One region of the Faecalibacterium sp. 3 genome, then DNA from elsewhere that is predicted to be linked to it. Evidence: predicted binding sites of a transcription regulator. Region 1 holds the regulator's gene; each other region holds the start of a gene.

Region 1 (7,498 bases):
GCTCACGGTGCCGGGGGTGGGGTAGAAGTCCTGCACCTGCTCCGGGCGCATGTGGTTTTTGTAGAGATATTCCGCCAGATAGACCGCATCCTTGAGGGTGCTGCCCGGGTGGCTGGACATCAGGTAGGGAACAAGATACTGCTTTTTGCCCGCCTTTTTGCTCAGCTCATAGAACTTATCCTTGAACTTGTTGAAGGTCTCGATGGGCGGCTTGCCCATGTAGGCCAGCGTATTGGGCGCACAGTGCTCCGGAGCCACCTTCAGCTGGCCGGACACATGGTACTCCACCAGCTCCTTGAAGAAGGTGTCGTCCGGGTCGGCCATCAGGTAGTCGAACCGGATGCCGCTGCGGATGAACACCTTTTTCACGCCCGGCAGCTCCCGCACCCGGCGCAGGATCTTCAGATAATCGCTGTGGTCCACGATCATGTGGGAGCAGGTGGTGGGGGCAAGACAGTGCTTGCCGCCGGTGCACATGCCCCGCAGCATCTGCTCCCGGCAGGAGGGGAAGCGGAAGTTTGCGGTGGGGCCGCCTACATCGTGGATGTAGCCCTTGAAATCCGGCTCGTGGGTCATGCGCTCCGCTTCTGCCACGATGCTGTCCGCGCTGCGGCTGGTGACACGGCGGCCCTGATGCAGCTGGATGGCGCAGAAGTTGCAGCCGCCGAAGCAGCCGCGGTTCTGGATGATGGAGAACTGCACCTCCCGGATGGCGGGCACACCGCCCATGCTCTCGTAGATGGGGTGATACCGGCGGGTGTAGGGCAGGGCATAGACCTTGTCCAGTTCCCCGCGCACCAGCGGCTTTGCGGGGATGTTCTGCACCAGATACTTCTCGCTCTGCTTCTGCACGATGATCTGGCCGCTGACCACGTCCTGATTGTCCATCTGGATGCGGCAGGCCTTGGCATACGCCGTCTTATCCGACGCCACCTTTTTAAAGCCTGCGCACTCCACGTAGCGTTCGGGCAGATGGTCGAAGTCGGTCATGTAACAGGTGCCGTCCACGTCCGTGATGCTTTCCACCGGCTCCCCGGCGGCAAGGCGGCGGGCGATCTCCACGGTCTGGTGCTCGCCCATGCCAAAGCTGATGATGTCCGCGCCGGAGTCCTCGGCAATGCTGGGCAGCACGGTGTCCAGCCAGTAGTCGTAGTGGGCAAAGCGGCGCAGGGACGCTTCCAGACCGCCCAGGATCACCGGCAGGTCGGGATAGGCCTGCTTGGCAAGGCGGGTGTACACGGTGGCGCTGCGGTCCGGGCGTGCACCGCCCTTGCCGCCGGGAGAGTATTCGTCCTCGGCGCGGGGGATCTTTGCCACGGAATAGTGGCTGACCATGCTGTCCACGTTGCCGCCGCCGATGAAAAAGCCATACTTGGGCTTGCCGAACCGCTTGAAGTCCTCACAGTCGGTGTAGCGGGGCTGGGCCAGCACGCCGATCTTATAGCCCTCGGCTTCCAGCAGACGGCTGATGATGGCGGTGCCAAAGCTGGGGTGGTCCACATAGGCGTCGCCGCCCACCACCACAAAGTCCAGCTGCTCCCACCCGCGGGCCTCCATATCGGCCCGGCTGATGGGAAGAAATTCGGTGTAGATCTTAGGGGAAGAGTTGTCCATTTGCTAATATCCTCATTCTTGGTTGAACACGGGCAGCATCCTCGCCCTCTCCGTCAATGCTTGCGCATTGCCACCTCTCCCAAAGGGAGAGGCCTTGGCAGTCCATGCAAAGTTTCCGGTTTCGCCAGAGGCTCTCCCTTTGGGAGAGCTGGACGCGAAGCGGCCTGAGAGGGCGAGCGCTCTTTTGTTTTTCATTCCTCCGGCTGGTTCATCTGCATCTCCAGCCACTGCTGGCGGCTGATGAGCACTGCACGGGGCTTGGCACCCTCGTAGGGGCCAATGACGCCTTTCTGCTCCATTTCGTCCATGATGCGGGCCGCGCGGGCGTAGCCCAGCTTGCAGCGGCGCTGCAAAAGGCTGGTGGAGGCCTGACCGGCATCGATGACCACCTCCACGGCCTGCTTGAACATGGGGTCGCTGTCCGGCTCTTCGTCCGCATCCGCGCCGCTGCTGCCCTTTTTGCCGTCCTGAATGGCATGCTTTTCCATGGCCTCGATCATGGCTTCATCGTACTGCACGGTGCCGCTCTGCTTGATGAAGTCCAGCACACGGCTGATCTCCTCATCCCGCACAAAGGTGCCCTGAATACGGGTGGGCTTGGGCGCACCCACCGGCATGAACAGCATATCGCCCATGCCCAGCAGTTTTTCGGCACCGGAGCCGTCCAGAATGGTGCGGCTGTCCACCTGACTGGACACCGCAAATGCGATGCGGCTGGGGATGTTGGCCTTGATCAGGCCAGTGATGACGTCCACGCTGGGGCGCTGGGTGGCCACGATCAGGTGCATGCCGGCCGCGCGGGCCTTCTGGGCGATGCGGCAGATGGAGTCCTCCACATCCTTGCCCACCACCATCATCAGGTCGGCCAGCTCGTCGATGATAATGGCGATGTAGGGCATCTTTTCCAGCTCCGGCCGTTCTGCGGCCAGCTTGTTGAAGGACTTGATGTCACGCACATTGTTCTCCGCAAACAGGCGGTAGCGGCGCTCCATCTCCTGCACGGCGCTGCCCAGCGCACCGGCGGCCTTTTTCGGCTCGGTGACCACCGGCATCAGCAGATGGGGAATGCCGTTGTACTCGGCCAGCTCCACCACCTTGGGGTCGATCAGCAGCAGCTTCACGTCCTCCGGGCTGGAGCGGAACAGCAGGCTCATGATGATGCTGTTCACGCACACCGATTTGCCGCTGCCGGTGCTGCCCGCGATCAGCAGATGGGGCATCTTGCACAGGTCTGCCACCTGCGCCACACCGGCAATGTCCTTGCCCAGCGCGATGCCCAACGGTGAGGTCATGCGCAAAAAGCTCTGGCTCTCGAACACGCTGCGGATATACACCGGGGTCTTTTTGTGGTTGGGCACCTCGATGCCGACGGCGGGCTTGCCGGGAATGGGCGCTTCCATGCGCACGTCCGCCACCGCAAGGTTCAGTGCGATATCGTCCGCCAGCGAGGTGATGCGGCTGATCTTGACGCCCGCCATGGGCTGCACCTCGTACCGGGTGACGGAGGGACCCCGGGAGATGTCCAGCACACGGGTGCGCACGCCAAAGCTTTCCAGCGTGTCCACCAGCTTCTGGGCATTGGCCTTGAGCTCTTCCTGCGCACCGGGGTCGGTCTCGTCCTGCGATTTTTCAAACAGCTCGATGGGCGGGTACTGGTACTGATAGGTATCCACCGGTTCGGTCTCGTCCACAGGGGCCGCTGCCGCGGCCTGCTCGGAGGCGGCGGGCTTTTCCATTGCCGCTGCCACCAGCGTGCTGATGTCCTTTTCCTCCACCGGTTCAGCGGTAATGCTGATCCAGCCGTCCTCATCCGGTGCGCTGCGCATGGCCGCCGCGTTTTCTGCACTGACACGGGCGGGTGCTGTCGGCACGGCGGGCTGGATGGGCGCCGCAGGCATTTCCGGCGTGATGGCCGCTGCCGGAGCTTCCGGCGGGACGGTGGGCATCACCGGTGTATCAAAGCTTTCTGCCGCAGGCTGCACCGGCTGTGCGGCCTTTGCAAAGAAGTCGGACGCATCCGTTTCCACCGCATCTGCCACGATGGGCTGCGGGGCAGGTTTGGGGGCCGGGCGCAGCGGGTTCTGCCCAAAGGTACCGCCCGGGCCCACGATGAGCGGCTCGATGGGCTCGCTGCCGCCCTCCTTTACCTCAGTGTGGTCGGGGCCAAGGTCTACGTCAAAGGAAGCCCGGGGCCGGGATACCCGTACCTGCACCGGCGTGATGGCCGGGGCGGCAGGCTCCGGCTGGGCAAGCGGCTGACCGGAAGTGTCTGCGGGCGGCTCCGGCTGCGGGGCTGCCTCCGGCTCCTCCGCTTCCATCTCTTCGGTCACCTTGTGGCCCCAATGCCGGATGCCGTTCAGCCAGTCCGGCACACCGATATGGAATGCAGGGCCGGCCGGTTCGTCCTCCGGCTCCTCTTCTTCATATTCGTCTTCGGCTTCCTCCTCGGCCTCCTCGGCCTCTGCCGCCCGGGCGGCCGCACGTTCCGCACGGCGCTCCGCGCTCTGCCGGGCAAGGGCGGCGCCCTTTGCGTGCACCCCGCCGAATGCGGCGCACAGCCACTGCCAGACCTCTGCCGGGGTCAGGTCAAAAATGTACAGACTGACGCAGAGCGCCAGCACCGCCATGATCAGGTTTGCCGCCGGTCTGCCGCAGAGCAGCAGCAGATTGCCGCCCAGCAGTGCGCCCAGCGCGCCGCCGCCCAGCCATGCATTCACGCCGTTGGCATAGCAGGCGGCAGTCATCTGGAACGCAGACAGCCCCTGCGGCTGGATATCCGAAAAAACGATCACGGTCCCGCAGGCAAACACCAGCCCCAAAATCAGTTTGAAGATCGGGGGCAGAAGGTCTTCGCCCCGGGTATACTGCACGGCAAGGCAGCACACGGCTGCGCCCAGCACAAAGCTGCCGCAGCCAAAAAGTCCGAACAGCACATCGTGCAGGGCCTTCCATGCCGAATCTCCCTCCACAAAGGCCAGCACCACCAGCAAAAGGCCTGCGAACAGGGTGCCAAGCCCTGCCGGGAGCCGCTGTTCGGCGCGCTTTTTGCGCGATGATGTGCGCCGTGTTGTCGTTTTACGTTTTCTTGTCGCCATTCTTCTCTGTTCCCCACATTTGTAGTAGACACACTATTTGATTTTATTATTGTACCACGCAGGGAAGAAAATGGCAAACCTATTGTTGTACAAATTTCTTCAGCCCGGCAGGCCAGCAGATAGCTTTCTCCGCGAACAGCGACGGGTTGCGGCACCCAGCATCCGCTTCGCTATCGCTTGCGTCTTGCTGGCCGCTGCCCCAACAGCTTCTCCCTGTTTTCTGCCGCGGGCAGCGGTCGTCGCTGTTGCAAGACTCCAGTCCCGCCCTACTGCCTGCGGCAGCAGGGTCCCACCCCCGGGACATTCGCTGGAGAAACTATCTGCCGTCCTGTCTTCTTACTCTTTTTCGATTTCTTTATACAGCCACGCCAGTGCATCCGAAAGCCCGCCCAGCTCGTCGATGAGCTTTTCCTTCACGGCCCGGCGTCCGTCCAGCACGGTGCCCATGTCCATCACCAGCTCGCCGGTGTGGAGCATCAGGTCAGTGTAGCGCTTTTCGGTCATGCCGCTGTGGGCCGCCACAAAGCCGGTGATGCGCTGCTGCATCTGCTCAAAGCTGCGCATGGTCTGCGGCACCCCCAGAATGACGCCGGAATGCCGCACCGGGTGCACGGTCATGGTGGCTGTGGGCACGATGAAGCTGCGCCGGGCGCTGACGGCAAGCGGGATGCCGATGGAGTGTCCGCCGCCCAGCACCAGCGTCGCGCTGGGTTTGGACACGCTGGCGATCAGCTCCGCCAGCGCAAGGCCCGCTTCCACATCCCCGCCCACCGTGTTCAGCAGCACCAGCAGGCCCTCGATGCGGGGGTCCTCCTGCGCGGCCACCAGCTGAGGGATGACATGCTCGTACTTCGTGGTCTTCTGGCCCTGCGGCGCTTCCGAATGGCCTTCGATCTGTCCGATGACGGTCAGGCAGTGGATGACATGCCCGCCGCGGGCCAGCGTGACCGTGCCCAGATCCTCGATCTCTTCTTTTTCCAGCCGACCTGCGTCGGTCTGCTGCGTTTCATCGTTCATATGCTTTCCTCCTGCGTTTTTTGTCAGCATTCCCCGGCCTGTGCCGGGCTATACAGACCCGCCGCAGCAAAAAAACGGTAACATTTCATAAAATTTTTTTGAGAATGATTTGACATTCTCCATCAGTGCTGTATACTTTAAATAATTGACTGTAATATCTGCAATATGAACCCGTAAACGGATCGGGGTTTCTCTGCGCCGCATCTGTAAAGCAGGCAGCTGCGGCAAGTACTGCGATAGAGCGAAAGGAGAAAGTATTCTATGAGCACCCCTGCAAAGGCTTCGCTTCCCGTTATCAAGCGTCTTCCCAAATATTACCGCTATCTGCGCTCTCTGCAGGAAGACGGCATCAACAGCATTTCCTCCCGCGAGCTGGCTGCTCAGATGGGCACCACTGCTTCGCAGGTACGACAGGACTTCAACTGCATCGGCGATGTGAATGGCCGGCAGGGCATCGGCTACTCGGTGGAAAACCTGCTCTCCATTCTGGAAGGCCTGCTGTTCGGCAACGGCGACCGCCTGCCCACCATCCTGATCGGCTGCGGCCGTCTGGGCAAGGCAGTGAGCCGCTTTATCACCACCGATACCAACGGCTACCGCCTGATCGCCGCCTTTGATGTGGCACAGAGCGAGGTAGGCAAGGAGATCAGCGGCATCCAGATCCGCCATATCGACGAGCTGGAGTCTTTCTGTGCCGAGCATCACCCCAAGGTCGCAGTGCTCTGTGTGCCCCGGGACGGTGCGGAGCAGGTCAGCGGCCGTCTGGTGGATCTGGGTATCGAGGGCTTCTGGAATTTCTCCCACTATGACCTTTCGGTGTCGTACCCCGATGTGGTGGTGGAGAACGTCCATCTGGGCGACAGCCTGATGAGTCTGGGCTACCGCCTGCGCAATCAGGACTGAACGTACCTATTATAAGTAATAAGAGAACCCTCTCAGTCAAAGCCTGAGATGCCGCCGAACCCTCTCAGTCTCGCATACGCTCGACAGCTCCCCCAAAAGGGGAGCTTTATGAGTGGGGACGGGAAAGTTTCTGCTTCTCCGGCGAAGGACAGCCTGCCCGGAAGATGCAGAAAAGCTCCCCCTTCGAGGAAAGACTTCCCCCGCTCCGGGGGAAGATGTCGCGCAGTGACAAAAGGGGGAATCTGGCAAAGCCGTCAGGATTTGGCTGAGAGGGTTCTTTCTGTAAGGAGAGTTTTTCAAATGGCAAAACTGTATTTCCGTTACGGCGCGATGAACAGCGGCAAGAGCACCGCCCTGATGCAGGTGGCCCACAACTACGAGGAGCAGGGGATGCGGGTGCTGATCCTCAAGCCGCAGGTGGATACCAAGGGCGGCGGTGAGCTGGTCAGCCGTCTGGGCGTCCGCCGCAAGGCCGATCTGCTGATCCCGCCGGAAACGGATGTGTTCGAGGCGGTGCGTCAGGCCAACAGCACCGCTGCCCTTGCCTGCGTGCTGTGCGACGAGAGCCAGTTCTTCACCCCGGAGCAGGCCGAGCAGCTGTTCATGGTCACGGTGGACCTGAACATCCCGGTGATCTGTTACGGCCTGCGGGCAGATTTCTCCCTCAAGGGCTTCCCCGGCTCCACCCGGCTGCTGGAGCTGGCCCACACCATCGAGGAAATGAAAACCATCTGCACCTGCGGCCGCAAGGCCATCTGCAACTGCCGCAAGGTGAACGGCAGATTCGTCTTTGAGGGCGAGCAGGTGGCCATCGATCTGGAAAACGATGTGCAGTACGTGAGCATGTGCCCCCAGTGCTATTTCAAGGC
Region 2 (7,498 bases), 890 kb from region 1:
GTAGGCCATGGCCCGGCGCTGCGGCACAGTCTGCGCTTCCGGTTCCGGGCGCGCGGCTTTTCCCCAGCCGCTGTCCACATGCATGTGACTGCGCACCTGATCCCATGGTACCACAAAGCCTGCTCCATGGGCGCAGAACACCGAATCTGCGGGATTTTCAAGGTCATGTTCCGGCTTATAGCCTGCGGCTTCGATGACCTGCGCCGCGTTGTGGCAGGGCCGGCAGCCATCCGGCGTCAGGGTCAGCCGTCCACGGCCGCGGGTATAGCTGACCACTTCCATGGGGTAGCTGCGCATGGCAGCTACCGGCGCAAAACCGGTGAGCACAGCAGTTTCTTCTCCGCTTTCCGGAGGGTCAAAGCTGCCTTCCATGCGCTGGATATCGGTCATGGCACGGCCAAGGCTTTCCACCGGCACTTCCAGCCGGAAGGCGTACCACGGCTCCAGCAGCTGGCTTTTGGCCATCATCAGGCCCTGCCGCACAGCGCGGTAGGTCGCTTGCCGGAAATCTCCGCCCTCTGTGTGCTTCAGGTGGGCACGGCCCGCAATGAGGGTGATCTTCACGTCCGTCAACGGCGCTCCGATCAGCACGCCAAGGTGCTGTTTCTCTTCCAGATGGGTCAGCACAAGGCGCTGCCAGTTTTTGTCCAGCACTTCTTCCCGACAGTCGGTGGCAAACTGCATTCCGCTGCCGCGCGGCAGCGGTTCCAGCTTGACATGCACTTCTGCGTAGTGGCGCAGCGGCTCATAATGACCTACACCCTCCATAGGCTCCGTGATGGTCTCTTTATAAAGGATGCCGCCGGGGCCGAACTCCACGTTCAGGCCAAACCGCTCTGCCAGCAGGCTGCGCAGCACTTCCAGCTGGATCTCGCCCATGAGCTGGACATGGATCTCGCCCAGCGTTTCGTTCCATACCACATGGAGCTGAGGTTCCTCTTCCTCCAGCCGGTGCAGCTTGCCCAGCGCAGCATGTACGTCTGCGTCCTCCGGCAGCAGCACCTGATAGCTGAGCACCGGTTCCAGCACCGGCAGGTCGCTGTCGCGTTCTGCGCCAAGGCCTTCGCCCTGACGGGCTTTGGTCAGGCCGGTGACAGCACACACCTGCCCGGGGTGGATGGTCTCTGCCAGTGTATACTTTGTACCGGAGTACAGCCGCAGCTGGTTGGCCTTTTCGGCCCAAGGCTCGCCGTCCGCTTCGCCCGAGAGCTGTGCTTTCACCTTCAGCTCCCCGCCGGTAACGCGCAGCCAGGTCAGGCGGGCACCCTGCTCATCCTGCGAGACCTTGAACACCTTGGCCCCAAAGGTATCCAGTGCAGGAGCCGGGCGTGTAAAGCGGTCCAGTCCGGTGAGAAGCGCCTCCACACCGTCCAGCTTGAGCGCCGAGCCGAACCAGCACGGGAAAACATGCCGCCGGGCAATGGCCGGGATGATCTCGGTATCTGTCAGCTGTCCGGCCTCCAGCATCCGGTTCATCAGGTTTTCATCGCAAAGAGCCAACGCATCATCCCGGTCTGCCTGCGGCATGCCAAAATCCACAAACCCTTCGCCGAGGCGATGATTCAGCTGGGCCAGCAACTCTTCCTTGCTCTTGCCGGGCAGGTCGGTCTTGTTTACAAACACAAAGGTGGGCACATGGTAGCGCCGCAGCAGCCGCCAGAGCGTTTCGGTGTGGCTCTGCACGCCATCGGTACCGCTGACCACCAGCACGGCATAATCCAAAACCTGCAGAGTGCGCTCGGTCTCGGTGGAAAAATCCACATGGCCGGGAGTGTCCAGCAGAGTGATATCCGTACTGCCTGCCGTCAGCAGTGCCTGCTTGGAAAAAATAGTGATCCCACGGGCTTTTTCCAGTGCGTCTGTGTCCAGAAAGGCGTCCTTGTGATCCACGCGCCCCAGTTTGCGGATCGCGCCGGAACGGTAGAGCATGGCTTCCGAAAGGGTGGTCTTGCCAGAATCCACATGGGCCAGAATGCCCAGAACGATATGCTTGTGAATAGTTTCCATCCGCTTCTCCTACAATTCAAAATTCATGTTTATTGTAGCACGGATGGGGAAAAAAGAAAAGTTTTGCTTGAAAATGGCTTCCGCTGCGCTCTGGCTATCTTCAGCGGAAAGTTTATTTTCATTTTGAGTTTGTTGCGGCCTGCGGGCCGCTCCAAACGCCTTTTCACGAATGGGGCCAAAACCGGAAGATTCAGTTTTTATCATCGACTTTTTTCATGAAAAAACAGCTCTGGAAAATCCACAGATTTTCCAGAGCTGTAAATATAAGAGTTATAATTCCGCTATTGATGCAACAACGATGACCGCCGCCAGTGGCGGGAACAGGGAAGAGTTGTTGGGGCAGTGGCCAGCAAGACATGAGCGCCGTTTAAGGCGCGAAATGGATGCTGGGAGCCACAACTCGTCCCAAAGCGAACGCGGCGGCCATTATAACGGTCAATTACTCCACAATGATGCTCTTGCCGGTCATTTCAGCCGGGACGGGCAGGCCGATATAAGGCAGCATGGTGGGTGCAATGTCGGCAAGGCAGCCGCCCTCACGCAGCTTCACATCGCCGCAGCCAACAGCCACAAAGGGCACCACGTTGGTGGTGTGTGCGGTGAAGGGGGTGCCGTCCGGGTTCATCATCTTCTCGGCGTTGCCATGGTCGGCGGTGATGAAGGCGCAGCCGCCGGCCTTCAGCACAGCGGACACCACCTGATCCACAGCGGTATCCACAGCCTCAACGGCCTTGACCGCAGCATCGAATACGCCGGTGTGGCCCACCATATCGCAGTTTGCAAAGTTCAGGATGACCACATCGTACTTGCCGCTCTCGATGCGCTTGACGCACTCGGCAGCAACCTCGGGGGCGCTCATCTCGGGCTTCAGGTCATAGGTTGCTACCTTCGGGCTGGGGATCACGCAGCGGTCCTCGCCCTCGTAGGGAGCCTCGACGCCGCCGTTGAAGAAGAAGGTGACATGGGCGTACTTCTCGGTCTCGGCAATGCGCAGCTGGGTCTTGCCGTTCTCGGACAGGTACTGGCCCAGAACATTCTTCAGCTCCACAGGGGGATAGGCCACCTCGCAGTTGGGCATGGTGGCGTCGTACTCGGCCATGCAGACATAGTTCACCTGCTTGCGGCCACCGCGGCGCTCAAAGCCGGTGAAAGCGTCGTCGCAGAAGATACGGGTCATCTGGCGGGCACGGTCGGGGCGGAAGTTCATGAAGATCACAGTGTCGCCGTCCTGCACGCGGCCGCCCTCACAGGTGACGCAGGGCAGAACGAACTCATCGGTCTTATCTGCTGCATAGGAAGCCTCGATGGCCTCGGCGGCATTGGCGGCATGATTGCCCTCGCCGTAGACAAAGGCAGCATATGCCTTCTCTTCACGATCCCAGTTGTTATCGCGGTCCATGGCGTAGTAACGGCCGGAGACGCTGGCGATCTTGCCGATGCCCAGCTCGTCCAGCTTGGCCTGCAGGTCGGCCAGGAAGCCCTTGCCGGAGTGCGGGTCGGTATCACGGCCATCGGTGATGCAGTGCAGGTAGACATCCTTTGCACCCAAATGCTTTGCCATTTCCAGCACGCCGAACCAGTGGTCTGCGTGGCTGTGCACACCGCCGGTGCCCACCAGACCCATCAGATGGATGGCCTTGCCGGCATCAATGGCGGCCTTCATGTTCTTGACCAGAACCGGGTTCTGGAGCATTTCGCCGTCCTTGATGGACTTGGTAATGAGGGTGAGCTGCTGATACACGATGCGGCCTGCGCCCATGTTGGTGTGGCCAACTTCAGAGTTGCCCATCTGACCATCGGGCAGGCCGACGGCCATGCCGGAAGCGTTGATGGTGGTCATGGGATATTTTGCCATCAGAGCATCAAGATGGGGCTTCTTGGCGGCGACCACGGCGTTGCCGAAGGTCTCATCCGGCACCCAGCCGAAGCCATCCATGATGCACAGAAGAACAGGTTTCTTTGCCATAAAAATGAATCTCCTTTGATTTGAGAACACTATTTTCAATAAAAACAAGGGGCAGCGCCTGCAATGTGCCCGATAGAGCGCATTCTCCGCAGCTACCCCTCATCCGGCACTTCGTGCCGCCTTTCCGCAGTGGAAAAGGCTTATTTTGCGGTTTTATCAGCCCTTGGTGGCTGCGTTGACGATCACTGCAAAGTCGGGAGCCTTCAGGGATGCGCCGCCGATCAGGCCGCCGTCCACATCCTTTTTGCTCAGCAGCTCTTCGCAGTTCTTGGCGTTCATGCTGCCGCCGTACTGAACAGTAGTAGCCTCGGCAACTGCCTCGCCGTACACCTCACCGATGACCTTGCGGATCTGGCCGCAGACTTCCTCAGCCTGATCGGCGGTAGCGGTCTTGCCGGTGCCGATGGCCCAGATGGGCTCGTAGGCGATAACGACATTTGCCATCTGTTCAGCGGTCACGTCGCGCAGAGCGATCTTGGTCTGCATCCGGACCAGCTCCTCGGTGACGCTCTCCTCACGCTGCTGCAGGCTCTCGCCCACGCAGATGATGACCTTCAGGCCGGCGTTCAGAGCAGCCAGAGCGCGCTTGTTCACGGTCTGGTCGGTCTCTGCAAAGTACTGGCGGCGCTCAGAATGGCCCACGATGACGTACTCCACGCCCAGATCCACCAGCATGTCAGCGCTGATCTCGCCGGTGAAAGCGCCGGACTTCTCGAAGTGAACATTCTCAGCACCCACATGGATGTTGGTGCCCTTGGTCTTCTCCACAGCGGTGACCAGATCGGTATACGGGGTGCAGATGACCACCTCGCAGCCTGCGTCCTGAACAGCGGGAACCAGTTCGTCCACCAGAACAGCAGCCTCAGAGGCGGTCTTGTTCATCTTCCAGTTGCCTGCAATGATAGCCTTGCGCTTTGCCTTATCCATGATACTCTATCTCCTTTATTTACCTTCTATATGTGCAGTCTGTGCACAAACAAAAAGGTGCGGCGGCGCTGAAGCCGCCGCACCCATTTACGATGCCGGAAAAATTATGCGTTCTGAATGACAGCGATGCCGGGCAGCTCCTTGCCCTCCAGATACTCCAGAGAAGCGCCGCCGCCGGTGGAGATGTGGGTCATCTTGTCGCCCAGACCCATCTGCTGCACAGCTGCTGCGCTGTCGCCGCCGCCGATCACGGTGGTAGCGTCGCTCTCAGCCATAGCCTTAGCAACTGCCAGAGTGCCAGCTGCCAGAGTGGGGTTCTCGAACACGCCCATGGGGCCGTTCCACACAACGGTCTTGGATGCCTTGACAGCATCGGCAAACAGCTTCATGCTCTCGGGGCCGATGTCGCAGCCTTCCATGTCAGCCGGGATCGCGGTGACGGGAACAACAGTGGTCTCAACAGGAGCGTCGATGGGATCGGGGAAGTCCTTGATGCAGACAGCATCAACGGGCAGCAGCAGCTTCACGCCCTTCTCCTGAGCCTTGGCCATCATTTCCTTGCAGTAATCCAGCTTGGAATCGTCGCACAGGCTCTTGCCGACCTCGTAGCCCTGAGCCTTGACGAAGGTGTAAGCCATGCCGCCGCCGATGATCAGGGTATCGACCTTCTCCAGCAGGTTGGAGATAACATTCAGCTTGTCTGCGACCTTTGCACCGCCCAGAATAGCGGTGAAGGGACGAACGGGATCGTTCACAGCGTTGCCCAGATACTTGATCTCCTTCTCCATCAGGTAACCAACAGCGGTATCCTTGATGAAGTCGGTGACGCCTGCGGTGGAGCAGTGTGCACGGTGGCAGCTGCCGAATGCATCGTCAACATATGCATCAGCCAGAGAAGCCAGCTCTTCGCTGAACTCGGGCATGTTCTTGGTCTCTTCCTTGCGGAAACGGGTGTTCTGCAGCAGAACGACGTCGCCGTTGTTCATGGCAGCAACAGCAGCCTTTGCGTTCTCGCCGACAACATTGTCGTCATCTGCAAACACAACGGTCTTGCCCAGCTTTGCGCTCAGAGCCACAGCAACGGGTGCCAGGCTGAACTTGGCCTCGGGGCCGTTCTTGGGCTTGCCCAGATGGCTGCACAGGATGACCTTTGCGCCATCATTGACCAGCTTCTGGATGGTGGGCAGAGCTGCGTTGATGCGGTTCTCGTTGGTGATGACACCGTCCTTCATCGGGACGTTGAAATCACAGCGGACAAGCACCTTCTTGCCGCAGTAGTTCTGATCGTCGATCGTCTTCTTACCTAAACCCATGGTAATAAACTCCTCTCAAGTTTTAATGTCTGAACTAGAGTTTCGCTCGCATTCGGGGGTCATGCCCCGTTACGATACTATTATAAACAAAAACCGTGCACATTGCAAGGTCGCAAGATAGATAATAGTTTAACAAACATTTGCCGCTGATGCACGGAAATGTGTGTATTTTGACCGAAAGGGACGAATAAGCTGAATCAATGCTGTGATTAGGGCCGACAGTTAATCCCAAAGCTTACCTCCCGTCTGCTTCTGTCTCCGCAGTGATGTAAATGGGGCGGTGCTTCACTTCCAGATAGGCCTTGGCCAGATATTCACCCACGATACCCGTACACAGCAGCTGCACACCGCTGCACAGCAGAACGATGCATACCATACTGGGCCAGCCGGAAGTAGGGTCGCCGAAAATCAGTGCACGCACTATCACGAAGATGATGCCGATGAATGCCAGAGCGCAGAAAAGTACACCAAGGCCTGCCGCCATGACCAGTGGCGCGGTAGAAAAGCCCACGATGCCTTCGATGGAATATTTGAACAGGCTCCAGAAATTCCATTTTGTCTGGCCTGCCACACGCTCCACATTTTTATAATCGAACCATTTTGTGCGGAATCCTACCCAGCTGAAAATGCCTTTGCTGAAGCGGTTATACTCACTCATGCTCAGCACGGCATCCACCATTTTTCGGCTCATCAATCGAAAATCCCGGGCACCATCTACAATTTCAGTATCCGACATTTTGTTGATGATTTGATAAAATTTATGAGCAAACCAGCTGCGTATCGGTGGTTCGCCCTCCCGGGTCGTGCGGCGGGTAGCTGCACAGTCATATTCGCCGGTCAGCAGCGTATCCAGCATGTCCGGCAGAAGTGACGGTGGATCCTGCAGGTCGGCATCCAGCGTTGCCACATAGTCGCCTTTCGCTGCCTGCAGACCTGCATAGATGCCGGCTTCCTTGCCAAAATTGCGGCTGAAGGAAATGTATCGTACCCGATCATCCTGCCGGTGCAGTTTCCGCGCTGTATGCAGAGTGCCGTCCTTTGAACCATCATCCACAAAGATGATCTCAAAGTCTGCATTATGAGATCCTTTTATGTTTTTTGCCACGCGGCACGCTTCCTGATAAAAAAGGGGCATGGCCTCTTCTTCATTATAACAGGGTACGATCAGACTGATTAACATATCGCCCGTTTTCTCCTTTTCCATTCATTCGTCTTTTTGGATCAGGTAAATAACTGCCAGACCTTTTTCTGAAATTTTTTCTACTGTTTTGTAATTTCCCTGTTT
Region 3 (7,498 bases), 810 kb from region 1:
CAAAGGTTCCGGACTTCTGGCGGAAAGATGGGGATTCGAACCCCAGAACGCTTTTGACACGTTACACGATTTCCAGTCGTGCGCCTTAGACCAACTCAGCCATCTTTCCATATTCAGTTGTGCGTCACAGCGCTCTACTATAATACCTGAAAGGTGCGCATTTGTCAAGCACTTTTTTTAAAATGAAAAATGAGAAGATAAAACAAAAAATCCGGGACCCAAAGGTTCCGGATTTCTGGCGGAAAGATGGGGATTCGAACCCCAGAACGCTTTTGACACGTTACACGATTTCCAGTCGTGCGCCTTAGACCAACTCAGCCATCTTTCCATATTCGGTTGTGCGCCGCAGCGCCACACTATAATACCTGAAAGAACCGCTTTTGTCAAGGATTTTTTGAAAAAAATGTTTTTTTCAAAACGACATCTCTGTGCAGGCAAAAAACGGCAAAAAATTCAGGGATGCGGCAAAAGCCCTTGACGAAGCGGTTGAACCGGACTATGATGAAGCAGGAGAGTACTGCGGCGGGAAATCTTTGCGGCCGCAGAGTGGAATAAAAAAGGAGGATGCTTTCTTATGACTTATCCTGAAGTGCTGGCCAATGCCCGTGAGTGCATTGGCAAATACTGCAAGGCCTGCCCGGTGTGCAACGGCGTGGCCTGCAAAAACCAGATCCCGGGCCCCGGTGCCAAGGGCGTGGGCGATACCGCCATCCGCAATTATAATAAATGGGCCGAGATCCGTGTGAACATGGACACCCTGTGTGAGGGCGGCACGCCGGACACCCACGTGGAGCTGTTTGGCAAAGGCTTCAAGTACCCCTTCTTTGCAGGCCCGGTGGGTGCGGTGAACCTGCACTACTCCGAAGCCTACACCGATATGACCTATAACGATGTTCTGGTGCGCGCCTGTGCAGAAAATGGCATCGCGGCCTTTACCGGTGACGGCACCAACCCCACCGTGATGGAAATGGCCACCAAGGCCATCGGCGCGGCAGGCGGCTGCGGTGTGCCCACCATCAAGCCCTGGAACATCGACACCATCAAGGAAAAGATGGCGCAGGCCAAGGCCAGCGGCTGCTTTGCCGTGGCCATGGATGTGGACGCCGCCGGTCTGCCCTTCCTGAAGAACATGACTCCTCCGGCAGGCAGCAAGAGCGTGGAAGAGCTTGCCGAGATCGTCAAGCTGGCCGAGCGGCCCTTTATCGTCAAGGGCGTTATGACGGTCAAAGGCGCACAAAAGGCAAAGGAAGCCGGTGCTGCTGCCATCGTGGTATCCAACCACGGCGGCCGTGTGCTGGACCAGTGCCCTGCCACGGCCGAGGTGCTGCCCGAGATCGCAGCAGCCCTCAAGGGCACCGGCGTGAAGGTGCTGGTGGACGGCGGCATCCGCACCGGTGTGGATGTGTTCAAGGCACTGGCGCTGGGCGCAGACGGCGTGCTGATCTGCCGGCCGTTCGTCACGGCTGTGTATGGCGGCGGCGAAGAGGGCGTGAAGTGCTACATCGACAAGCTGGCCGGTGAGCTGGCTGACACCATGCAGATGTGCGGTGCACATTCTCTGGCGGAGATCACACCGGATATGGTGCGGGTTTGAGTAGAACCATTTAAAATGCTCTTTGCTCTGAGCATATCAGCGGAAAAATTTTTGTACTTGTAAATCGGCAAAGCCTGCGGGCTTTGCCGATTTACTTTTTCACGGGAAGGGTCGGAACGGAAAGCGGCATCTGCTTTATGAAATTGAGCTTCCCGTTACGACCCCATCCTGTGCAGCTGTGTTCCGGGGTAGTAATGAGCTAAAATATCCGCATAGTCCGCGCCCTGTTCTGCCATGGCCTTTGCACCCCACTGGCTCAGGCCCACGCCGTGGCCGTAACCCCGGGTGGTAAAGCTGAAGTTTCCGCTCTGGTACTGCACGGTAAAGCAGGTGCTGCGCAGACCCAGTGCCTGACGCAGGGCTGTGCCGGAAACGGTCTGTCCGCAGACGGTGAGCGATTTTGTGTAACCGGAGGAGGTCTGTTCGACCGGGCCGAACCAGCTTTCCGGTGCGGCGAGATCGGCCGTGATGCCAAGGCCGGAAAAAGCCTGCTGCACCTGCACGGCAGAAAATACAGCAGTATACTGATAATTATCGGCGGAAAGGTCGGTGCCGCTGTCCACCGGGATCAGATAGGGCAGGGCGGTGCCCCACACATTTTCGCTGGCCTCCGTCCGGCCGTTGGAAATGGCAAAGTAGCTGGTGCAGGCGGGGGCGTTATCGTAAAAAAGAAGATCGTTCAGGACCTCGTCCACAAGGGCCGAGAGCCGGGCATAGTTCTGCTCGTAGGCGGTGCCCCAGTAACTGCGCAGCACCGGTTCGGTCAGACAGCCCTGACGCCGGGCAGGATCAACGGTGAGCCATGCACCGCTTTGCAGGGCGGCATGATCCCGGCAGTAGAGCGCGTAGGTGTGGGCGGCAACAGCCTGTGCCTTGAGTGCTTCGTCCGGCCAGCTGACCGGCATTTCGGCGGCGACAGCCCCCAGAACGTATTCCCGGCGGGAGAGCTGCACTACCTTTCCGGCGGACTGATCCTCCACCGGAAAGGTCTCGGCGTCTGCGGAAGAAGGGTCTTTTGGCTGCGATGTGGGTAGCTCAGGCACAGAAGATGCTGCGGGCAGAGGTGTTGTATGGCCCAGCACAGCCCGCGTGACCCGGTAGGCGGCCAGAGGCAGAGCACTGCCCAGAACCAGCAGGACTGCAAAAATCAGCAGAAATAACTTTTTCATAGTCCAAGCCCCTCCGACAGCGGTGTTTTTTAAATCAGAATACCGGATACACCCTGAAAAAAGATGCGAAACAGGGAGAACGTCTTTTGCAGTGCAAGCCAAAAAAGGTGATGAGCGGGCAGTTTATGTGCCAGATGATGCACTTGATGCTTGAATTTACTCTTCAAAAGCGATATCATAGAATTATACCCATCACAGAGGATGGGCGGGAAAGTATAAGAAATAGGATGAAAGGAGAATCCCCCTTATGAATTTTGCACATTCAGAAGTGGCTGCACTGGACCAGAACACGATGCGGACGTTGTGTGAGGAATATGTGGCCAATAACTACATCGACCCGGAGACGAGTGAGCGGCTGGGCGTCAAGCGCGGCCTGCGCAACCCGGACGGCACCGGCGTTCTGGCTGGCCTGACCAATGTCTGCGACGTTGTGGGCTATAAGAAGGATCAGGAAGGCCATGTGATCCCCACTCCCGGCAAGCTGATCTACCGCGGTGTCAACATCAACGAGATCGTGGACGAGGCCTACCGCAACGACCGCTTTGTGTTTGAAGAGGTGATCTGGCTGCTGCTGTTCGGCAGCCTGCCCAACCAGGAGCAGCTGGACGAATTCTGTGAGATCCTGGCAGAGCACCGCGCCCTGCCGGAAGGCTTCATGGACACCATGAACGCCCCCTCGCCCAATATCATGAATAAGCTGCAGCGCTGCGTGCTGGGCCTTTACTCTTATGATGAGCACGCCGAGGATCTGAGCCTGGAGAATATCCTGAACCAGAGCATCAATTTGATCGCCAGCATGCCCACCATGATGGTGAACGCATACCAGATGAAGCGCCGCTACTACGATAAGCAGAGCATGTTCTTCCATCTGCCCAAGCCCGGCCAGAGCACGGCGGAGCACATCCTGAGCACCTACCGTCCGGATCAGAAGTTCACCCACGAGGAAGCAAAGCTGCTGGATATGTGCCTGCTGGTGCACGCCGACCACGGCGGCGGCAACTGTTCCACCTTTACCACCCGTGTGCTGTCCTCCTCCGGCACGGATACCTACTCTGCGATCGCGGCGGCCATCGGCGCACTGAAGGGCCCCAAGCACGGCGGTGCCAACCTGATGGTGAACCGTCAGCTGAAGGATATCCTCAAGCATGTGGAAAACCCCGAGGACGACGATGAAGTTCGCGAGTATCTGCGCCGCATCCTGCGCAAGCAGGCGGGCGATGGCTCCGGCCTGATCTACGGCATGGGCCACGCGGTGTATACCATCAGCGACCCCCGTGAGGTGGTCCTGAAGCAGCGTGCCCGCCATCTGGCTTACGAGAAGGGCTTTGAGGAAGAGTACAACATGCTGTGCAGCATCGAGCGGCTGGCCCCCGGCATCTTTGCCGAGGAAAAGGGCAGCACCAAGCCGGTGTGCGCCAACGTGGACCTGTTCAGCGGCCTGATCTACAACATGCTGGGCATTTCCGAGGATATCTACACCCCGCTGTTTGCCATTGCCCGTGTGCCCGGCTGGTGTGCACACCGCGTGGAAGAGGTGGTATTCGCCAACCGCATCATTCGCCCCGCTTACAAGTATCTGGGCGTGCGCCAGAAATATAAGCCGATCGAGGAACGCTGATGAATCCTTCTGTTTTGTTCGTTTTTATCCTGAGTGCTCTGCTGGGCGTGCTGCGCGCGGCAGATCTGGCCTTTGGCACCGACGCCGTTACCGGCCTGTGTCTGGTGGGCTCGGTGTGGTGGCGCTATCTGGCGCTGGGCATTGTGGTGCTGGCTGCAGTGCTCGTGGGCCGTACACAGCCTTCCCGCTCGGAGGCAGTGCGCAGCCGCAGGCCACTGGCCGGTGTGCTGGCGTTTGCCGGTGCAGTATGTTTTCTGGCCGCAGCGGGTGCACAGATCGCGCTGGGTGCAGCTTCCGGTCTGGGCGGCTTTGTGCGGTGTATTCTGGAATGCGTGTGCTCTGTGTGGCTCAGCACGATGGGCCGCTGCTGGCTGAGCCCTGATGCGTGGAAGAAGCCCTTTGGCGGGCTGTACCTTGCCGTTGCAGGAAGCCTGCTGTTCTATTGGAACGTACTGATGCGCTTTATGGAGAACAGCTCCAGCTGGCACCGGGTGCAGCCGACAGCTGCAGTGTGGCAGATGCTGGCAGTGCTGGTGTTTCTGGCGGCGCTGGCTCGGGCACTGCATATCCCGCAGCCGGACAATGGCAAAACACTGTGCGCAGCCGGGCTTGCCGCCTTTGCGCTGGGTCTGTGCTGGCAGCTGCCCCAGTGCTTTGCGCTGCTGGCAGGCAATGGCATGGGCCTTGCTGTGATGCCTGACTTTTTTGCAGGGCTGGGCCTTTGCTGTGTGGGCAGCATTGGAGGAGTGTGCGCTGCAGCCTGCCTGAACAGACAGAGCTGACAAAAGTGCTGGCATGCTGTTGGCGCAATTGCCTAAAACCGGCGAGTGAAAGGAAGCAAAATCGTACAAAAGCAAAAAATGATGGAAATGTCTTGTTAATTTTTTGGCAGACACTTGAAACTTTCTGCGTTTTGGTCTAAAATAAAGATACCGTGATTTATCCGATTATGGGTAAAATAATTAGGAGGTACTATTAACATGGCTGTTAGAGTTGCTATCAATGGTTTCGGTCGTATTGGTCGTCTGGCTTTCCGTCAGATGTTTGATGCTGAGGGTTACGAGGTCGTCGCAATCAACGACCTGACCAGCCCCAAGATGCTGGCTCACCTGCTGAAGTACGATACTGCTCAGGGTTCTTTCTGCGGCAAGATCGGCGAAGGCAAGCACACTGTCGAGGCTACCGAGGACTCCATCATTGTTGACGGCAAGGAGATCAAGATCTACGCTGTTAAGGATGCAAAGGATGCTCCCTGGGGCGAACTGAACGTTGACGTCGTTCTGGAGTGCACCGGCTTCTACACCAGCAAGGAGAAGAGCATGGCTCACATCCAGGCTGGCGCAAAGAAGGTCGTTATTTCTGCTCCCGCAGGCAACGATCTGAAGACTATTGTCTTCTCCGTCAACGAGAAGACCCTGACCGCTGAGGATCAGGTCATTTCTGCTGCTTCCTGCACCACCAACTGCCTGGCTCCCATGGCTAACACCCTGAACAAGACCTACCCCATCGTCTCCGGTATCATGACCACTGTTCATGCTTACACCGGCGACCAGATGATCCTGGATGGTCCTCAGCGCAAGGGCGATCTGCGCCGTGCTCGTGCTGGCGCACAGAACATCGTTCCCAACACCACCGGTGCTGCTAAGGCTATCGGCCTGGTCATCCCCGAGCTGAACGGCAAGCTGATCGGCTCTGCTCAGCGTGTGCCTGTTCCTACCGGCTCTACCACCATTCTGGTTGCTGTCGTCAAGGGCAAGGACGTCACCAAGGAGTCCATCAATGCTGCTATGAAGGCTGCTACCTCTGAGTCCTTCGGCTACAACGAGGATCAGATCGTTTCTTCTGATGTCATCGGCATGCGTTATGGCTCTCTGTTCGATGCTACCCAGACTATGGTCGCTAAGATCGACGACGATACCTATCAGGTTCAGGTCGTGTCTTGGTACGACAACGAGAACTCCTACACCTCTCAGATGGTCCGTACCATTAAGTACTTCGCTGAGAACTGCTAATCACAGCTCTACGCTCAAAAGTGCTTGAGGTGTCGTGCTGAATGACAGCTAGTACCAGCTTTGTTGGTACGAACATGCTGTGATTGGTACGACAACAGGATATTGAGTTCAACACCCTTCCTTTTGCGGGTTTCCGTGAGAGGAAGGGTGTTTTTTTGCTTGCGGAATTCTGGATTGCTGCGTTTTTGTCTGGACAATGGTTGATTTGTTTATGCGAGAAAATATGCATTTTTTCAGGCTGGATGGATAAATTCGCGTAGTAATGACGGTGAAAAGGCAAATACATAAAGAATGAAAAAATGAGTGATAACGTTATTTTTCAGTCAAAGGGAAAGAGGTTCTATTGAAAAATTGGAACAGGCAATAGATGAAAAAGGAAATTTCTTGACGAATTGGGGGTTTAGCAAGAAAATGCGTAAAATAGACTGAAATCTTATCCGTAAAATGGGCAACGATAGTGCAACGAAGTATTGTATGCAAGAAGAAAACATGCTAAAATAATACTGATAACAACAGGCTGAAATTGGTGGAAAGTTGGTATCGAAAGGTTACTCAAAGAACGAAATCTCCTGAGTTGCGGTTGGGGGAAATAAGTATGCTTTTGGTGAGTGGGAGAACAGAAAAACATCTGTACTTTCGAGCAGAGAAACTGCGCAGAATTAAATCACGTGGATGAGATACCCTGGGCGAAAGATCGTCCGGGGTTATTGTGGTACAAAAACAACATAAAATCAAATTTGGAAATCCAGAGGACAAAGCGGGTGAAACGGATCCAATTGCGGAGAATACAGAACCCGTATGGAACCTGTGAAACAATACGCGGCTGTCATAATAGGGACAAGGGTACGGCAGAGAATGAAAGGCTCCGTAACCTGAAGTTCATATTTTCTTACCCGAAGAATGAACGAATGATCTTTTTGGGTGGCAGCAATGCCATCCAGAAAGAAATCTCGACCATGAGGGTGGGGTGACAGCCAGCGGACAGGCAAGCGAGCCTATCCGCTCTTTGTGTTGGCTGAAATATAGATGAAGAAATTGAGTGGGATTGTGGGAAAGATTTATGAGTAAGAAACTTGCGATTGCGATGTTCGGACAGAAGCGATTA
Region 4 (7,498 bases), 1.0 Mb from region 1:
CTTGACGGACACCTTGCCGGAGGTATCAGGAACCTGCTTTACACAAACAATTGCTTTCATTGTAACTCTTGCCTCCCTTACTTCAGCAGCGCGCCGGAAATGACCATCATCTGCACTTCGCTGGTGCCCTCGTAGATCTCAGTGATCTTGGCATCACGCATCATGCGCTCGATGGGATAGTCACGGGTGTAGCCGTAACCGCCGAACAGCTGCAGGCAGCGGCGGGTCACATCGCTTGCGGTACGGGCTGCGATCAGCTTTGCCTGAGCAGCCTCGACGCTGTAACGGACCTTCTTGCCATCCATTGCTTCCTGCTTCTTCAGAGCAGCAGCGTAGACCAGATACTTTGCAGCCTCAACGCGTGCCTTCATCTCAGCCAGCTCGAACTGGGTGTTCTGGAATGCGGAAATGCTGCGGCCGAACTGCTTGCGCTCCTTGACGTAAGCAACGGTCTCTTCCAAAGCGCCCTCGGCGATGCCCAGAGCCTGAGAAGCAATGCCGATACGGCCACCGTCCAGAGTAGCCATAGCCAGCTGGAAGCCGCGGCCACGCACACCCAGCATACGGTCAGCAGGGATGCGGCAGTCCTCGAAAATCAGCTCGCAGGTGGAAGAACCGCGGATGCCCATCTTGTCCTCAGCCTTACCGACGGAGAAGCCCGGGTCGGTACGCTCCACGATAAAGGCGGAGCACTGCTTGGTGGGACGGCCCTTCTTGTCGGGCACGATATCGGTGACAGCAATAACGATAAAGACGTTTGCGTAGCCGGCGTTGGTGATGAAGATCTTGGAACCGTTCAGGATCCAATCACCGGTCTCGGGGTCCTGCTTTGCAAAGGTCTGCTGGCCCTGTGCGTCGGTGCCGGCACCCGGCTCAGTCAGGCCGAAAGCACCCAGCCACTCACCGCTGCACAGCTTGGGCAGATACTTTGCCTTCTGCTCGGGAGTACCATTTTCATAAATAGGAGCAGCACACAGGCTGGTGTGAGCAGAGACGATGACACCGGTGGTGCCGCAGACCTTGCTCAGCTCTTCCACTGCCATGACGTAGGACAGCACATCGCCGCCTGCACCGCCGACCTCAGTCGGGAAATAAATGCCCATCATGCCGAGCTTGCCCATCTTTTCGACGGTTTCTTTGGGGAAGTACTCTTCCGCATCAACCTTCTTTGCCAGGGGCTTGACTTCGTTCTCAGCAAACTCACGGTACATTTTCTGTACCATCTGCTGCTGCTTGGACAGAGTAAAATCCATCGCTATATCCTCCTAACGGGTCTTTTTCATTTACCGGAATTGCCCGGTGCAAACAAATTCCTCCCGGCCGTGTTTCCATAGTCGGGAGAAACGTTTATCAGAATTTACAGCTGGTCAACAGGGGTCTTGGTGCGGTCTGCGTTGTAAACGTAGAAGCCCTTGCCGCTCTTGCAGCCCAGGTTGCCGCCGCGGACCATCTTACGGATCAGCGGGCATGCACGGTACTTGCTGTCGCCGGTCTCCTTGTACAGCACGTCCATGATAGCCAGGCAGATATCCAGGCCGATGAAGTCGCCCAGCTCCAGGGGTCCCATGGGGTGGTTGGCACCCAGCTTCATGGCAGTGTCAATGCCGGCGATATCGGAAACGCCTTCCATCTTGATGAAGGCTGCTTCGTTGATCATGGGGATCAGGATGCGGTTGACGACGAAGCCTGCAGCCTCGTTGACCTGAACCGGCTGCTTGCCGATGGCAACAGAGATCTCCTTGATCTTCTCAACGGTCTCAGCGGGAGTGTTGCAGCCTGCGATGACCTCGATCAGCTTCATGCGGTCTGCGGGGTTGAAGAAGTGCATGCCAACCAGCGGACGGCTAACGCCCTTGCCGATCTCGGTGATGGACAGAGAAGAAGTGTTGGAAGCGAAGATGCACTCAGGCTTGCAGATCTTATCCAGCTCACCGAAGGTGGTCTGCTTGACCTTCATATCCTCAAAAGCAGCCTCAACGACCAGATCGCAGTCAGCGCACAGGTCTTCCTTCAGGCCCGGGGTGATGGCAGCAACGATAGCGTCTGCCTTTTCCTGCGTCATCTTTCCCTTGGCAACCAGCTTCTCGTAGCCCTTCTTGATCTTTGCCAGACCATTCTCGGCCCACTCCTGCTTGATGTCGCACAGAGCAACGGTGTTGCCCTCAACCTGTGCAAATGCCTTTGCGATGCCCTGGCCCATGGTGCCAGCGCCGATAACACCGATCTTCATAGGAAACCTCTCCTTTAATATCAAAAATTATGTAGTAATGGATTAGTTGTTGGTGAATACTGCCTTGGGCTTCGGCTTCTCACGGGACAGGAAGCAGCTCATGCCCTCCACCTGATCGTGGGTCTCGAAGCAGTCGCCGAACAGCTTTTCCTCGACCTCAACAGCCTTCTCGATGGGCAGGCTGATGCCGCCGTTGATTGCCTTCTTGCAGTTGCGTACAGCGATGGGTGCGTTCTTTGCGATCTTGCCGGCCAGCTTCAGCACGTTCTCCATCAGCTCAGCCTGCGGATACACAGCGTTCACCAGACCAATGCGCAGAGCCTCGTCTGCCTTGATGTTCAGAGCAGAGTAGACCAGCTGCTTTGCCATGCCCATGCCGACCAGACGTGCCAGACGCTGGGTGCCGCCGAAGCCCGGGGTGATGCCCAGACCAACTTCAGGCTGACCAAACACAGCGTTGTCAGAGCAGATGCGGATATCGCAGCTCATTGCCAGCTCGTTGCCGCCGCCCAGTGCAAAGCCGTTCACGGCTGCAATGACGGGGATGGGGAAGCTCTCGATCATCAGGAACACATCATTGCCCAGCTTGCCGAAGGCCTCGCCCTCTGCCTTGGTCATGGTGCTCATGGAACCGATATCAGCGCCTGCCACGAAGCTCTTGTCGCCTTCGCCGGTCAGAACGATGCAGCGGACAGTCTCCTGATCCACAGCCTCAAATGCAGCCTTCAGGTCTGCCAGAACTTCGGGGTTCAGGGCATTCAGTGCCTTGGGACGGTCGATGGTGATGATCTCAACTGCGCCCTGCACCTCGGTTTTTACAAATGCCATTGTGAAAACCTCCTATTCAAATCTTATCAGTTATCATAAACAGCCCCCGGGCCAGAGCAGGCTCTCCGGTTCCTCCCCTGCCCGGGTCTGTCATTCAGTCAGGCTCTCCAGTAATGGAGCTTAGTCCATCTCAACGATGGTAGCGCAGCCCATGCCGCCGCCGATGCACAGGGTAGCCAGGCCCTTGTGTGCGCCGCGATGCTTCATAGCATACAGCAGGGTGACCAGGATACGAGCGCCGGAAGCGCCGACCGGGTGGCCCAGAGCAATTGCGCCGCCGTTGACGTTCACCTTGCTCATATCAAAGTTCAGAGCCTGGCTGACAGCCACAGACTGAGCAGCAAATGCCTCGTTGGCCTCGATCAGATCCATGTCAGCAACGCTCATGCCGGTCTTAGCCATGACCTTCTTGGTAGCAGCGATGGGGCCCAGACCCATGACTTCGGGCTCAACGCCTGCCAGAGCACCAGCCACCCAAGTAGCCAGAGGCTTCACGCCCAGCTCCTTTGCCTTCTCCTCGCTCATGATGACCAGAGCAGCAGCGCCGTCATTGATGGCGGAAGAGTTGCCGGCGGTCACAATGCCGTCCTTGGTGAAAGCGGGCTTCAGCTTTGCCAGCACTTCAGGAGCGCTCAGACGGGGGCCTTCATCGGTATCGAACACGGTGTCGCCCTTCTTGCCCTTGATCACAACGGGAACGATCTCGTCCTTGAAAGCGCCGTCCTTGATGGCCTTGTCAGCCTTCAGCTGGCTGTTGTATGAGAACTCGTCCAGCATCTCACGGGTGATGGGGCTGTAGCCGTACTTCTTCTGATAGGTCTCGTTGGTGCAGACGTTCTCAGCGGTCATACCCATGTGCTTGTTGAAGCCGCAGGCATCCCACAGAGCATCGTTGACCATGGTATCCACGATCTCGCTCTTGCCCATAGGAGCGCCCATGCGGTAGCCGTAACGAGCCTTCTGCAGTGCGAAGGGAGCCATGTCCATGTTCTCCATGCCGCCTGCGACCACGATATCAGCATCGCCTGCCTCGATCATCTGAGCAGCCATATTGACGCAGTTCAGACCGGAGCCACACACCACGTTGACGGTGACAGCCGGGGTCTCGATGGGCAGACCAGCCTTCAGAGCAGCCTGACGTGCAACGTTCTGGCCCAGACCAGCCTGAATGACACAGCCCATGTAAACATGATCGACCTGCTCAGGTGCGACGTTTGCACGGTTCAGGGCTTCCTTGATGACAATGGAGCCCAGCTCAACTGCGGGAACGTTTGCCAGAGTGCCGCCGAACTTGCCAATAGCGGTACGGCATGCAGATGCGATAACGATCTTTTTCATGTGAATAGCCTCCTGAATTGTGTATGTGTTGCTTTTCGATTGCCTTTTTATCAAAACGCCCTTGGGCATTTCTGCAAATTATTTTTCAGGGTCTTTTCCCTGCCGGATCAGCGCATACTTTTCGTTGACCGCCTTTTCCACATTGGGGGTAACGAACTTGCCGATGTCGCTGCCGTAATACGCTGCCTCCTTCACGATCGTAGAAGAAAGGTAGCTCCACTTGATGCTGGTGGCAAGGAACATGGTCTCAATGCCGGGCATCAGTGCGTGATTGGTCTGCGCAAGCTGGATCTCGTTTTCAAAGTCCGTCACAGCCCGCAGTCCCCGTACCATCACCGATGCGTGCCGCTTCTTGGCGAACTCTACGGTCAGGCCGTCGAAGCTCTCCACCGAAACATTCTGGATGCCTTTGCAGCACTCCTTGAGCAGCTCTACGCGCTCTTCTACGGTGAAGAGCGGATTCTTTGCGCTGTTGTTGAGCACTGCCACAATCAAATGATCGTTGATCTTTGCTGCGCGCTTGATGATATCAAGGTGTCCTTTTGTGACCGGGTCGAACGAACCGGGATAAACTGCTGTTGCCATCGTCTGGTGTCCTCCTTGAGCGCTGTGAAAAGCGCGTTTTGGTTCTGCCATGATAGCACTTTCCAGTCTTGGGTGCAAGATTTTGTGCAAGCTGTACGTTTTATCGTTAAAATTTAAACAATCAACGCTGTGCCACATCGCGGCAACTTGCTACGCTATAAGTAAATCACATCGTCAAAATTTTATCAAGTCCTTTTGCAAAGATTTTTGGTTTCACCGCACCAAACAATCCTCCGAAATTGCTCTAAATTTTGTAAATATTGACAGTCAGCCAAAATTTTCACGATAAACTATTGATTCTGCACATTGTTAATGTTATAACTAAGTTGTGCAGGTCTGCCGACCTGTCCGGCAGCTTTCCCTGTTGTCTGTCAGGATACCACACGGCTATGTCAGAGTTGTGTGCAAACTACCAAAAACCGGTAAATAACCTGCAAAGATCTGTCCGTGCAGGAAGTGTAAATGATAAATTTACAATTCCTTTATGTTATTATAGGAGAGGATGGTTTATAATGGATTTTACGGAACTGTATGCTCAGAAAAAAATGACCGCCGCTCAGGCTGCCGCACTGGTCAAAAGCGGTGACTGGGTGGACTACGGCTGGGCAGTGAACACCCCCGTGGCGGTGGATGCCGAGCTTGCAAAGCGTCTGCCGGAGCTGGAGGGCGTCAACTTCCGCGGCGGCATCCTGATGTGGGTGCCCGCGATCTTCCAGATCGACGACCCCGCCGCACACATGACCTGGAACAGCTGGCACATGGGCGGCATTGAGCGCAAGGCCATTGCACAGGGGTTCTCCTTTTACTCCCCCATCCGTTATTCCGAGCTGCCCCGCTACTACCGTGAGAGCCCGGACCCGCTGGATGTGGCCGTGTTCCAGGTGACCCCCATGGACGAGCACGGCTATTTCAACTTCGGCCCCAGTGCATCTCATCTGGGCGCTGTGTGCGAAAAAGCCAAGAAGATCATTGTTGAAGTCAACAAGAACATGCCCCGCTGCCTTGGCGGCATGGAGAACTGCATCCACATTTCTCAGGTCACCGGCATCGTGGAAGGCGAGAATCCTCCCATTGGCCAGATGGCCGCTCCCGGTGCTGCTACCGAAGTGGATCTGAAGGTCGCCAACCTGATCGTTCCGCAGATCCCCAACGGTGCCTGCCTGCAGCTGGGCATCGGCGGTATGCCCAATGCCATCGGCAGCCTGATTGCACAGAGCGACCTGAAGGATCTGGGCGTGCACACCGAAATGTATGTGGACGCCTTTGTGGATATCGCCAAGGCCGGCAAGATCACCGGTGCATGCAAGCAGCTGGACAAGGGCCGTCAGGTCTACGCCTTCGGTGCCGGCACCCAGAAAATGTACGATTACCTGAACGATAACCCGGAGTGCATGTCTGCACCCGTGGACTACACCAACGATATCCGCAGCATCTCCGCACTGGATAACTTTATTTCCATCAACAACGCTGTGGACATCGACCTGTTCGGTCAGGTGAACGCCGAGACTGCAGGCCTCAAGCACATCTCCGGTGCCGGCGGTCAGCTGGATTTCGTTCTGGGCGCATACCTTTCCAAGGGCGGCAAGAGCTTTATCTGCCTGTCCTCTACCTTCTTTAATAAGAAGACCGGCCAGCTTGAGAGCCGCATCCGTCCCACTCTGGAAAACGGCAGCATCGTCACCGATACTCGTGCCAACATCCACTACCTGTGCACCGAGTACGGCTGCGTGAACCTGAAGGGCCTGACCACCTGGGAAAAAGCTGAGGCCCTGATCAACGTTGCACATCCCGACTTCCGCGAAGACCTTATCAAGGAAGCCGAAAAGATGCATATCTGGCGCAGGAGCAACAAAATCTAACATGTGTCGTGGGTATTCCTGCTGCCTGCGGCAGGAATGGAGTTTATCACATGATGGACAAAAAGCCGCACATCAAGCCCTATCTTTACGGGATGCTGGCCGGGTTCGGAGCAATCTCCCTGAGCATCATCTTTTTCTTCCTGATCTACCGCTTTGACGGTTTTGGCAACGCGATCTCGACCCTGACCGGCATTCTGATGCCGTTCATCTACGGTGCCGTCATCGCCTACCTGCTCAAGCCCGTATGCAACACCATCGAGAGCTTTCTGCGCCGCTTCATTCCGGAAAAGATGCATGGTCTGGTCAATGTGCTGTCTATTACACTGACCATCCTGTTCGGTCTGCTCCTCATCTACGCTTTGTGTATGATGATCATTCCGCAGCTCATCACCAGCGTGACCACCCTGTACTACACTGCACAGCGCAACCTTGCAAAGTTCGTGCAGTGGGCGAATCATGTGGAGTTCATTGAAAACAACCAGCAGATCATGAACATGCTCAACTCTGCTTATGCCACCATCAGCACCAATTTCGATGATCTGATCAAGACCCGGCTCCTGCCCTCCATGCAGAACATCGTCAGCGGTGCCGCCATTGGTGTGCTGAACATTGTAACGGTAGCCAAGAATCTGGTCATCGGCATCATCGTGGCCGTGTA

The links. The regulator Rex, encoded in region 1, represses fermentation and respiration genes when NADH is low (regulators of the CRP and FNR family bind a similar motif). The targets are predictions, from matches to a motif close to ATTGTTAANNNNTTAACAAT.
Region 2: the regulator Rex is predicted to act here: its motif matches at 6,331-6,350, upstream of ACNSPV_RS08380 (phosphoglycerate kinase).
Region 3: the regulator Rex is predicted to act here: its motif matches at 5,255-5,274, upstream of gap (type I glyceraldehyde-3-phosphate dehydrogenase).
Region 4: the regulator Rex is predicted to act here: its motif matches at 5,287-5,306, upstream of ACNSPV_RS08985 (butyryl-CoA:acetate CoA-transferase).

What each region holds. Positions count from the first base shown of each region.
Region 1 covers NZ_JBLWFN010000001.1:876,907-884,404, reverse strand. The annotation lists gene ACNSPV_RS04075 (YgiQ family radical SAM protein) at 1-1,614, opposite strand, end outside; gene ACNSPV_RS04070 (DNA translocase FtsK) at 1,806-4,709, opposite strand; gene ACNSPV_RS04065 (ClpP family protease) at 5,046-5,726, opposite strand; gene ACNSPV_RS04060 (redox-sensing transcriptional repressor Rex) at 5,988-6,629, shown strand; gene ACNSPV_RS04055 (thymidine kinase) at 6,930-7,498, shown strand, end outside.
Region 2 covers NZ_JBLWFN010000001.1:1,766,889-1,774,386, forward strand. The annotation lists gene ACNSPV_RS08360 (translation factor GTPase family protein) at 1-2,007, opposite strand, end outside; gene ACNSPV_RS08365 (hypothetical protein) at 2,017-2,211, opposite strand; gene gpmI (2,3-bisphosphoglycerate-independent phosphoglycerate mutase) at 2,447-3,973, opposite strand; gene tpiA (triose-phosphate isomerase) at 4,130-4,900, opposite strand; gene ACNSPV_RS08380 (phosphoglycerate kinase) at 5,005-6,213, opposite strand; gene ACNSPV_RS08385 (glycosyltransferase family 2 protein) at 6,449-7,393, opposite strand; gene ACNSPV_RS08390 (glycosyltransferase family 39 protein) at 7,418-7,498, opposite strand, start outside.
Region 3 covers NZ_JBLWFN010000001.1:1,685,807-1,693,304, forward strand. The annotation lists tRNA gene ACNSPV_RS07970 (tRNA-Ser) at 18-109, opposite strand; tRNA gene ACNSPV_RS07975 (tRNA-Ser) at 237-328, opposite strand; gene ACNSPV_RS07980 (alpha-hydroxy-acid oxidizing protein) at 575-1,594, shown strand; gene spoIID (stage II sporulation protein D) at 1,750-2,763, opposite strand; gene ACNSPV_RS07990 (citrate synthase) at 3,011-4,381, shown strand; gene ACNSPV_RS07995 (hypothetical protein) at 4,381-5,163, shown strand; gene gap (type I glyceraldehyde-3-phosphate dehydrogenase) at 5,362-6,393, shown strand; gene ACNSPV_RS08005 (hypothetical protein) at 7,454-7,498, shown strand, end outside.
Region 4 covers NZ_JBLWFN010000001.1:1,885,896-1,893,393, reverse strand. The annotation lists gene acrB (acryloyl-CoA reductase electron transfer subunit gamma) at 1-60, opposite strand, end outside; gene ACNSPV_RS09010 (acyl-CoA dehydrogenase family protein) at 78-1,253, opposite strand; gene ACNSPV_RS09005 (3-hydroxyacyl-CoA dehydrogenase family protein) at 1,358-2,230, opposite strand; gene ACNSPV_RS09000 (enoyl-CoA hydratase-related protein) at 2,273-3,058, opposite strand; gene ACNSPV_RS08995 (acetyl-CoA C-acetyltransferase) at 3,179-4,396, opposite strand; gene coaD (pantetheine-phosphate adenylyltransferase) at 4,475-4,981, opposite strand; gene ACNSPV_RS08985 (butyryl-CoA:acetate CoA-transferase) at 5,494-6,840, shown strand; gene ACNSPV_RS08980 (AI-2E family transporter) at 6,891-7,498, shown strand, end outside.